2 regions of the Margalitia sp. FSL K6-0131 genome follow, and region 1 is predicted to be linked to the other one. Evidence: a T-box and tRNA genes for the amino acid it is inferred to sense, from the RefSeq annotation. Region 1 holds a T-box; the other holds one or more tRNA genes.

Region 1 (4,526 bases):
TCCAATGTTAAGCTGCCTTGTTCTACAATAGCACGATGTAAATTCTGACCGTTTGGAGCTTTTTGAACATCCTTGACTATTACGCTTAATCCTTCGGCTGTTAAAGTTCCTCCGTCCGCTACTTGACCTCCACTTTCTGCATAGAATGGGGTTTGATCCAATATAAATTGGATTTCGTCTCCGGATTTCGCTTCAGTAACTAGTTCGCCGTCTTTTACAATTGCTACTACTTTAGCATTTGTTTCTAAGGTTTGATAACCCACGAATTCACTATCGACTTTAATTTCTCCTAAAATACCGCCTTGAACCTGCATGGAACCAACATCTTGACGAGCTTTACGAGCACGCTCTCTTTGATTTTCCATTTCCGCTTCAAAGCCTTCGTGATCCACCTTCATGCCTTCTTCTTCTGCATATTCTTCGGTAAGCTCGACTGGGAATCCATATGTGTCATATAAGCGGAAAACATCCGCACCCGAAATCGTATCTTTGCCTTCATCTTTTGCTTTTTTCATAACGGAAGACAAAATAGACAAACCTTCATGCAGTGTTTCATGGAAACGCTCTTCCTCATTTTTGATTACTTTTTGAATAAACTCCGTTTTTTCCTTTACTTGAGGGTAATAATCAACCATTATTTCTGCTACTACAGGAACTAATTTATACATAAATGGTTCCCCGATATTGATGGTTTTTGCATATCTCACTGCTCTGCGAAGCAAACGTCTTAAAACATAGCCACGGCCTTCATTTGAAGGAAGCGCACCATCACTAACAGCAAATGCAACCGTTCGAATGTGATCAGCAATAACCTTAAAAGCAGTATCTAATGTTTTATCTTTTCCATATGTTTCTCCGGAAATTTTTTCAGTTTCTTTGATAATCGGCATAAAGAGGTCTGTATCAAAATTAGTAGGAACATCCTGAACAACAGATGCCATTCTTTCTAAGCCCATACCTGTATCAATGTTTTTCTTAGGGAGAGGTGTATAAGTACCGTCTGGATTATGATTAAATTGAGAAAACACAAGATTCCAAACCTCTAAATACCTTTCATTTTCTCCACCTGGATATAATTCTGGATCATTTTCATCGTCGCCATATTCAGGACCGCGATCATAGAATATTTCTGTATTTGGTCCGCTTGGTCCTTCGCCGATATCCCAGAAGTTCTCCTCTAAACGGATAATTCTTCCCTCCGGTATACCGATTTTTTTATTCCATAATTCAAATGCTTCATCATCCTCAGGATGAATCGTTACGGATAATTTTTCTGGCTCAAAGCCAATCCATTCAGGACTGGTTAAAAACTCCCAAGCCCAGGTAATAGCCTCTTCCTTAAAATAATCCCCAATAGAGAAATTCCCCATCATTTCGAAAAATGTATGGTGGCGAGCAGTTTTTCCAACATTTTCAATGTCATTCGTACGAATCGCTTTTTGTGCATTTACGATTCTTGGATTTTCCGGAATCACACGACCATCAAAATATTTCTTTAATGTTGCGACACCACTATTTATCCAAAGCAATGAAGGATCTTCATGTGGAATAAGCGATGCACTTGGCTCAACCTTATGACCTTTTTCTTGAAAAAAGTCTAAAAACATTTGACGAATTTGAGCACCTGTTAGTTTTTTCATATTAATACCTCCTTAAAAAATAAAAAAATCCCCCATCCCTGGTATGCAGGGACGAGAGATTTACTCGCGGTACCACCCTGATTTTAGACAATCAAAAAGACAATCTAACTCTTGGGTGCCTGTAACGTGGCAAGACGGCAGTATTTTAGCTGCACTCCAGATTAGCCTTCTGTTATCCTTCATCTGGAATTTCTCTCAGCCTCGGAAATTCCTCTCTTCTTAGATGGACTATAACATACTCGATCTTTCAATGATTTTTACATATAAATAGTATATATAGTCGAATTATAAAAAGTTACAGGCCATTTGTCAATTATTCATGTGATGATTTTGTTACAAAATGATATTTTGCATGAATAATCGCTACTTTAATGATAGCTAAGACAGGAACTGCTAAAATTAAGCCAAGAATGCCGCCTATTTCCTCACCTACAATTAATGCTAAAATGATGAAAAGCGGATGCAAATGCAAGGATTTTCCAACAATGAGGGGAGACAGAACATTCCCTTCAAGAAATTGTAAAACAAACATGATGATAACCACATAAATTAAATGTTTAGTTGAAATGGTCATAGCAATAATAGCCGCGGGAATCGCCCCAATAATCGGTCCGAAATAAGGAATTATATTGGTTAATCCAATAATCAAGCCTAATAATACTGGGTAATGAATCCCCAATAACCAGAAAGCTATAGTCGATATGGATCCAATAAAAAAACAAACCAATAACTGTCCACGAATATAACCACCAATAGATTTGTCAACATCTTTCAAAAATGAAACGGCCTGTTTTCTCCATTTACTAGGAGTGATATACCATGCTGATCTTTTAACTGATTCAATATCCTTCAAAAAATAGAAAGAAATAAACGGAATAATCGCAAGTACAAATATAAAATTCACTAATTTCATTATCGTATTCATTACTTTTATCAAATATTGATTCAGCCATAACTCAAAGTGATCAATACGCTTATCTATTTGATTTTGAATTCCATCTGGCCACCTCGAAGTGGAATCATGCACTTGTTGGATCCAATTGCGGTATTGATTTGCAAACTCTGGTAAATGATCCGATAAATCCTTGATTTGTTCAATTAATAATGGTACACCTAAATAGATTCCGTAACAAATGCCTCCAAAAAAAATGATATAAATGATGGAAATAGCAAGAGCTCTATGCATTCCTTTATCATGAAGCCATTCCACTACTGGATGAAGCAGATAAGTTATAAATCCCCCTATTAAAAAAGGAATTAGAGACATGAACAAGACCTTCAGTATCGAGGACCAAAGAGGTTTTAACAATAATAATACATATAAAATGATAAAAATCAGTAAGATGATACCAAGTTTATAAAACCAATTCCCACTGGATAGTTTCACATCTATCACTCCTTTTACTAGTATTTGTAAAAGAAGTGAATTTATCCATTAGAAAAAGCTGCCTCATACTGAGACAGCTTCAACCGTTATCTAAACGCTTTTCGCAAGCGTTTTGTCATTTTTCGCATTTGTTTTCCGTTAAATCCTTGACGCTGCGAATAAGCTGCAGCTGCAATACCTGCTCCAAAGCCTAGCAAGGAAACAATCGTTTTGTTCAAAACTATGCACCCTTTCCATTAGCTTAGTTTTCTTGAATCCTCATCGAATAAATCATCTAAAGAACTTAATGATCCATCTTCTTCCACCTGATGGGTATATATCATCTCTTTGTTAACAGATAATTCAATAAAGCAATTCCAGCAATAGTATTGGTTGATACCAATTTTTCCAAGATCTTTACTTTGGCAATTGGGGCACTTCATCATAGGTAATATCTCCACCTCGTAATGGTTTTTCAGTCACGATGATGGCATCCTTCCCAAATTTCGGAGGATGAGCTGAATGAATAAATCGCTTACCTTCCAACATATCGGAAAAAAAGCCATCCGTTAGCTCGTATCCTATGATTGTGCCCACTTCCTCTTGAAAATATACGTCCTCTAATAATCCTAGCTCCTCACCATTGCCTGAAATCATAAATTTAAGTGCAATTGGTTGGAAATGGCACATGGAATACTCATTATGTGCCTCTTTGTATTTCCTCAATTGCCCATCTTTCTGAAGTACAATAACATGCGGCCCATATGCTTGAACCTGATCCATTGGTACACTGTACAGATTATGAAAAAAACCTTTCCCTTTTACAATCAAGGATTTTACTTTTCCTTCATCCGTTATACAGATATCACATACTTCCCCGACGCAGCTCCCATCACAGTCATAAACCGACATGTTCTTCAGAAGAGAATATGTTCGCAAAAAGCATCCCCTACCTTTTCGAACATTTATATTTTACGACTTAAACCATAAAATCATAAGGTGTAACGTTTTCCATGCCAATCATTGGGTCGATAGTTAGAAGCGTATCCTCCGTTAAAATAAATTGATCAGACTTTTGTGAAGGGTCTTGGGTGGAATAATCATGGAGCAAACGTAATTTTTCATACAGAGTTGTCTTTCTCTGCCCGTCATCCTCCCGTTCCACTCCAAGACGAAATGCTTCTTCTTCACCGCATAAAATCAGAAATTGCTTACTTCTTGTAATCGCTGTGTATAATAAATTCCTGCGCAGCATCCGGTAATAGCTTTTGACAACAGGTAAAATAACGATTGGAAATTCACTGCCTTGCGATTTATGAATGGAACAACAAAAAGCATGAGTAAATTGATTAAAATCCTGTCTGGTATACGTAACCTCTGTTCCATCAAAGGAAATAATAATCATGTCTTGTTTTTCTGTATTTTCCTTCGCGTAAAAAATAGAAATAATTTCTCCGATGTCTCCGTTAAACACATGTTGTTCCGGCTGATTAACAAGTTGAAGCACCTTATCTCCGATT
Region 2 (4,526 bases), 2.0 Mb from region 1:
GTACTATAATTTCACCGAGTCTCTCGTTGAGACAGTGCCCAGATCGTTACGCCTTTCGTGCGGGTCAGAACTTACCTGACAAGGAATTTCGCTACCTTAGGACCGTTATAGTTACGGCCGCCGTTTACTGGGGCTTCAATTCAGAGCTTCGCTTACGCTAACCCCTCCTCTTAACCTTCCAGCACCGGGCAGGCGTCAGCCCCTATACTTCGCCTTGCGGCTTCGCAGAGACCTGTGTTTTTGCTAAACAGTCGCCTGGGCCTATTCACTGCGGCTCTCTCGGGCTTGCACCCTACCAGAGCACCCCTTCTCCCGAAGTTACGGGGTCATTTTGCCGAGTTCCTTAACGAGAGTTCTCTCGCTCACCTTAGGATTCTCTCCTCGCCTACCTGTGTCGGTTTGCGGTACGGGCACCTTTCACCTCACTAGAGGATTTTCTTGGCAGTGTGGAATCAGGAACTTCGGTACTATATTTCCCTCGCTATCACAGCTCCGCCTTCACGGTTACGGGATTTGCCTCGTAACCAGCCTAACTGCTTAGACGCACATAACCAGCAGTGCGCTTACCCTATCCTCCTGCGTCCCCCCATCGTTCAAACGGTGAAGAGGTGGTACAGGAATATCAACCTGTTGTCCATCGCCTACGCCTTTCGGCCTCGGCTTAGGTCCCGACTAACCCTGAGCGGACGAGCCTTCCTCAGGAAACCTTAGGCATTCGGTGGAAGGGATTCTCACCCTTCTTTCGCTACTCATACCGGCATTCTCACTTCTAAGCGCTCCACTAATCCTTCCGGTTTAGCTTCACCGCCCTTAGAACGCTCTCCTACCACGGACACCTGTCAGGTGTCCATCCACAGCTTCGGTGATACGTTTAGCCCCGGTACATTTTCGGCGCAGAGTCACTCGACCAGTGAGCTATTACGCACTCTTTAAATGGTGGCTGCTTCTAAGCCAACATCCTGGTTGTCTAAGCAACTCCACATCCTTTTCCACTTAACGTATACTTTGGGACCTTAGCTGGTGGTCTGGGCTGTTTCCCTTTTGACTACGGATCTTATCACTCGCAGTCTGACTCCCAAGCATAAGTATTTGGCATTCGGAGTTTGTCTGAATTCGGTAACCCGATGAGGGCCCCTAGTCCAAACAGTGCTCTACCTCCAATACTCTTCATCTTGAGGCTAGCCCTAAAGCTATTTCGGAGAGAACCAGCTATCTCCAAGTTCGATTGGAATTTCTCCGCTACCCACACCTCATCCCCGCACTTTTCAACGTGCGTGGGTTCGGGCCTCCAGTAAGTGTTACCTTACCTTCACCCTGGACATGGGTAGATCACCTGGTTTCGGGTCTACGACCTCATACTTATTCGCCCTATTCAGACTCGCTTTCGCTGCGGCTCCGCTTCATCAGCTTAACCTTGCATGAAATCGTAACTCGCCGGTTCATTCTACAAAAGGCACGCTATCACCCATTAACGGGCTCTAACTACTTGTAGGCACACGGTTTCAGGTTCTCTTTCACTCCCCTCCCGGGGTGCTTTTCACCTTTCCCTCACGGTACTGGTTCACTATCGGTCACTAGGGAGTATTTAGCCTTGGGAGATGGTCCTCCCTGCTTCCGACGGGATTTCACGTGTCCCGCCGTACTCAGGATCCACTCTGGAGGGAACGAAGTTTCAACTACAGGGTTGTTACCTTCTTTGACGGGCCTTTCCAGACCTCTTCATCTACTCCGTTCCTTTGTAACTCCGTATAGAGTGTCCTACAACCCCAAGAGGCAAGCCTCTTGGTTTGGGCTTCTTCCGTTTCGCTCGCCGCTACTCAGGAAATCGCGTTTGCTTTCTCTTCCTCCGGGTACTTAGATGTTTCAGTTCCCCGGGTCTGCCTTCATTACCCTATGTATTCAGGTAAAGATACTGCTCCATTACGAGCAGTGGGTTCCCCCATTCGGAAATCTCCGGATCAAAGCTTGCTTACAGCTCCCCGAAGCATATCGGTGTTAGTCCCGTCCTTCATCGGCTCCTAGTGCCAAGGCATCCACCGTGCGCCCTTACTAACTTAACCTATAAGGTTATTACTACTTTAAAATGGATTAAATCCATAAAGTGGCGATTCTCGGTTTTACTTGGTTTCTTCTATCAGTATCTAGTTTTCAAGGAACAAAAATTGGTGGAGCCTAGCGGGATCGAACCGCTGACCTCCTGCGTGCAAAGCAGGCGCTCTCCCAGCTGAGCTAAGGCCCCATAATGAAATATGCAATTATAATGGTGGGCCTAAATGGACTCGAACCATCGACCTCACGCTTATCAGGCGTGCGCTCTAACCAGCTGAGCTATAGGCCCATCTTTCTTTCTCATAGAAAGATTGCTCTTTCAAAACTAAACAGAACGAAAACGTCTCTTCGTAACCACGAAAGTGGTTTTCCATTATCCTTAGAAAGGAGGTGATCCAGCCGCACCTTCCGATACGGCTACCTTGTTACGACTTCACCCCAATCATCTGTCCCACCTTCGGCGGCTGGCTCCAAAAGGTTACCTCACCGACTTCGGGTGTTACAAACTCTCGTGGTGTGACGGGCGGTGTGTACAAGGCCCGGGAACGTATTCACCGCGGCATGCTGATCCGCGATTACTAGCGATTCCGGCTTCATGCAGGCGAGTTGCAGCCTGCAATCCGAACTGAGAATGGTTTTATGGGATTGGCTTAACCTCGCGGTCTCGCAGCCCTTTGTACCATCCATTGTAGCACGTGTGTAGCCCAGGTCATAAGGGGCATGATGATTTGACGTCATCCCCACCTTCCTCCGGTTTGTCACCGGCAGTCACCTTAGAGTGCCCAACTGAATGCTGGCAACTAAGGTCAAGGGTTGCGCTCGTTGCGGGACTTAACCCAACATCTCACGACACGAGCTGACGACAACCATGCACCACCTGTCACTCTGTCCCCCGAAGGGGAACGCCCTATCTCTAGGGTTGTCAGAGGATGTCAAGACCTGGTAAGGTTCTTCGCGTTGCTTCGAATTAAACCACATGCTCCACCGCTTGTGCGGGCCCCCGTCAATTCCTTTGAGTTTCAGCCTTGCGGCCGTACTCCCCAGGCGGAGTGCTTAATGCGTTAGCTGCAGCACTAAAGGGCGGAAACCCTCTAACACTTAGCACTCATCGTTTACGGCGTGGACTACCAGGGTATCTAATCCTGTTCGCTCCCCACGCTTTCGCGCCTCAGCGTCAGTTACAGACCAGAGAGTCGCCTTCGCCACTGGTGTTCCTCCACATCTCTACGCATTTCACCGCTACACGTGGAATTCCACTCTCCTCTTCTGCACTCAAGTCTCCCAGTTTCCAATGACCCTCCACGGTTGAGCCGTGGGCTTTCACATCAGACTTAAGAAACCGCCTGCGCGCGCTTTACGCCCAATAATTCCGGACAACGCTTGCCACCTACGTATTACCGCGGCTGCTGGCACGTAGTTAGCCGTGGCTTTCTGGTTAGGTACCGTCAAGGTACCGCCCTATTCGAACGATACTTGTTCTTCCCTAACAACAGAGTTTTACGATCCGAAAACCTTCATCACTCACGCGGCGTTGCTCCGTCAGACTTTCGTCCATTGCGGAAGATTCCCTACTGCTGCCTCCCGTAGGAGTCTGGGCCGTGTCTCAGTCCCAGTGTGGCCGATCACCCTCTCAGGTCGGCTACGCATCGTCGCCTTGGTGAGCCGTTACCTCACCAACTAGCTAATGCGCCGCGGGTCCATCTGTAAGTGATAGCCGAAGCCATCTTTCAATCTTTCCTCATGCGAGGAAAGAAGTTATCCGGTATTAGCCCCGGTTTCCCGGAGTTATCCCAGTCTTACAGGCAGGTTACCCACGTGTTACTCACCCGTCCGCCGCTAACTTTTAAAAGCAAGCTTTTAAAAGTCCGCTCGACTTGCATGTATTAGGCACGCCGCCAGCGTTCGTCCTGAGCCAGGATCAAACTCTCCAAAAAAGTGTTTGATATAGCTCATCATTTAAAACATTGACGTTTTGTTCTGTTTAGTTTTCAAAGACCAATCATCTTAACGACTTTAATAGTTTATCACAGATAATCTATTTAGTCAAATGTTTTTAAAATATTATTTTTGAAGCATTTTGTTGTTTTTTTAAACCAACGAATATTATTCTATCAACTTTTTCTATGAAATGCAATACTTTTTTAGAATAAAAAAGGAGATAATTAAACTATCTCCTCAATACAGATATCTCTTCTTTTCTCCAAATCAATAATATCACTGCTGTTTAACATTTTTATTAACGGTCTTGTTAAAGCTGAACTTTTTGTAAACATAATTTCGCCTAATTGATTATTCGATAATTTCACCTTTGTTCCGATAACTAAATGAACGGAAATCATATTTAGTAAAACATTTATTACAGATATGTCAAATTGTCCAAAGCAATCAGAGATTAATATTTCAATCGCCTTAAATACTGATACATTTTCATGGTATAACCGATCACTTATAAGAGCATGAAATACATCTGCAACTGC

What was found. The T-box of region 1 lies ahead of alaS (alanine--tRNA ligase). A T-box ahead of a tRNA ligase gene usually reads a tRNA of that ligase, here a tRNA-Ala.
Region 2: it has a tRNA-Ala gene. The T-box ahead of alaS (alanine--tRNA ligase) is inferred to sense a tRNA for this amino acid. The anticodon was not compared.

The regions. Positions count from the first base shown of each region.
Region 1 is NZ_JBBOZS010000001.1:2,030,640-2,035,165, reverse strand. Features, by position in the region: gene alaS (alanine--tRNA ligase) at 1-1,640, opposite strand, end outside; T-box leader at 1,685-1,900, opposite strand; gene NSQ59_RS09805 (AI-2E family transporter) at 1,954-3,027, opposite strand; gene NSQ59_RS09800 (DUF3918 family protein) at 3,114-3,245, opposite strand; gene NSQ59_RS09795 (hypothetical protein) at 3,264-3,452, opposite strand; gene NSQ59_RS09790 (PRC-barrel domain-containing protein) at 3,424-3,945, opposite strand; gene recD2 (SF1B family DNA helicase RecD2) at 3,986-4,526, opposite strand, start outside.
Region 2 is NZ_JBBOZS010000001.1:9,789-14,314, reverse strand. Features, by position in the region: rRNA gene NSQ59_RS00060 (23S ribosomal RNA) at 1-2,060, opposite strand, end outside; tRNA gene NSQ59_RS00055 (tRNA-Ala) at 2,164-2,239, opposite strand; tRNA gene NSQ59_RS00050 (tRNA-Ile) at 2,262-2,338, opposite strand; rRNA gene NSQ59_RS00045 (16S ribosomal RNA) at 2,433-3,983, opposite strand; gene NSQ59_RS00040 (HD-GYP domain-containing protein) at 4,212-4,526, opposite strand, start outside.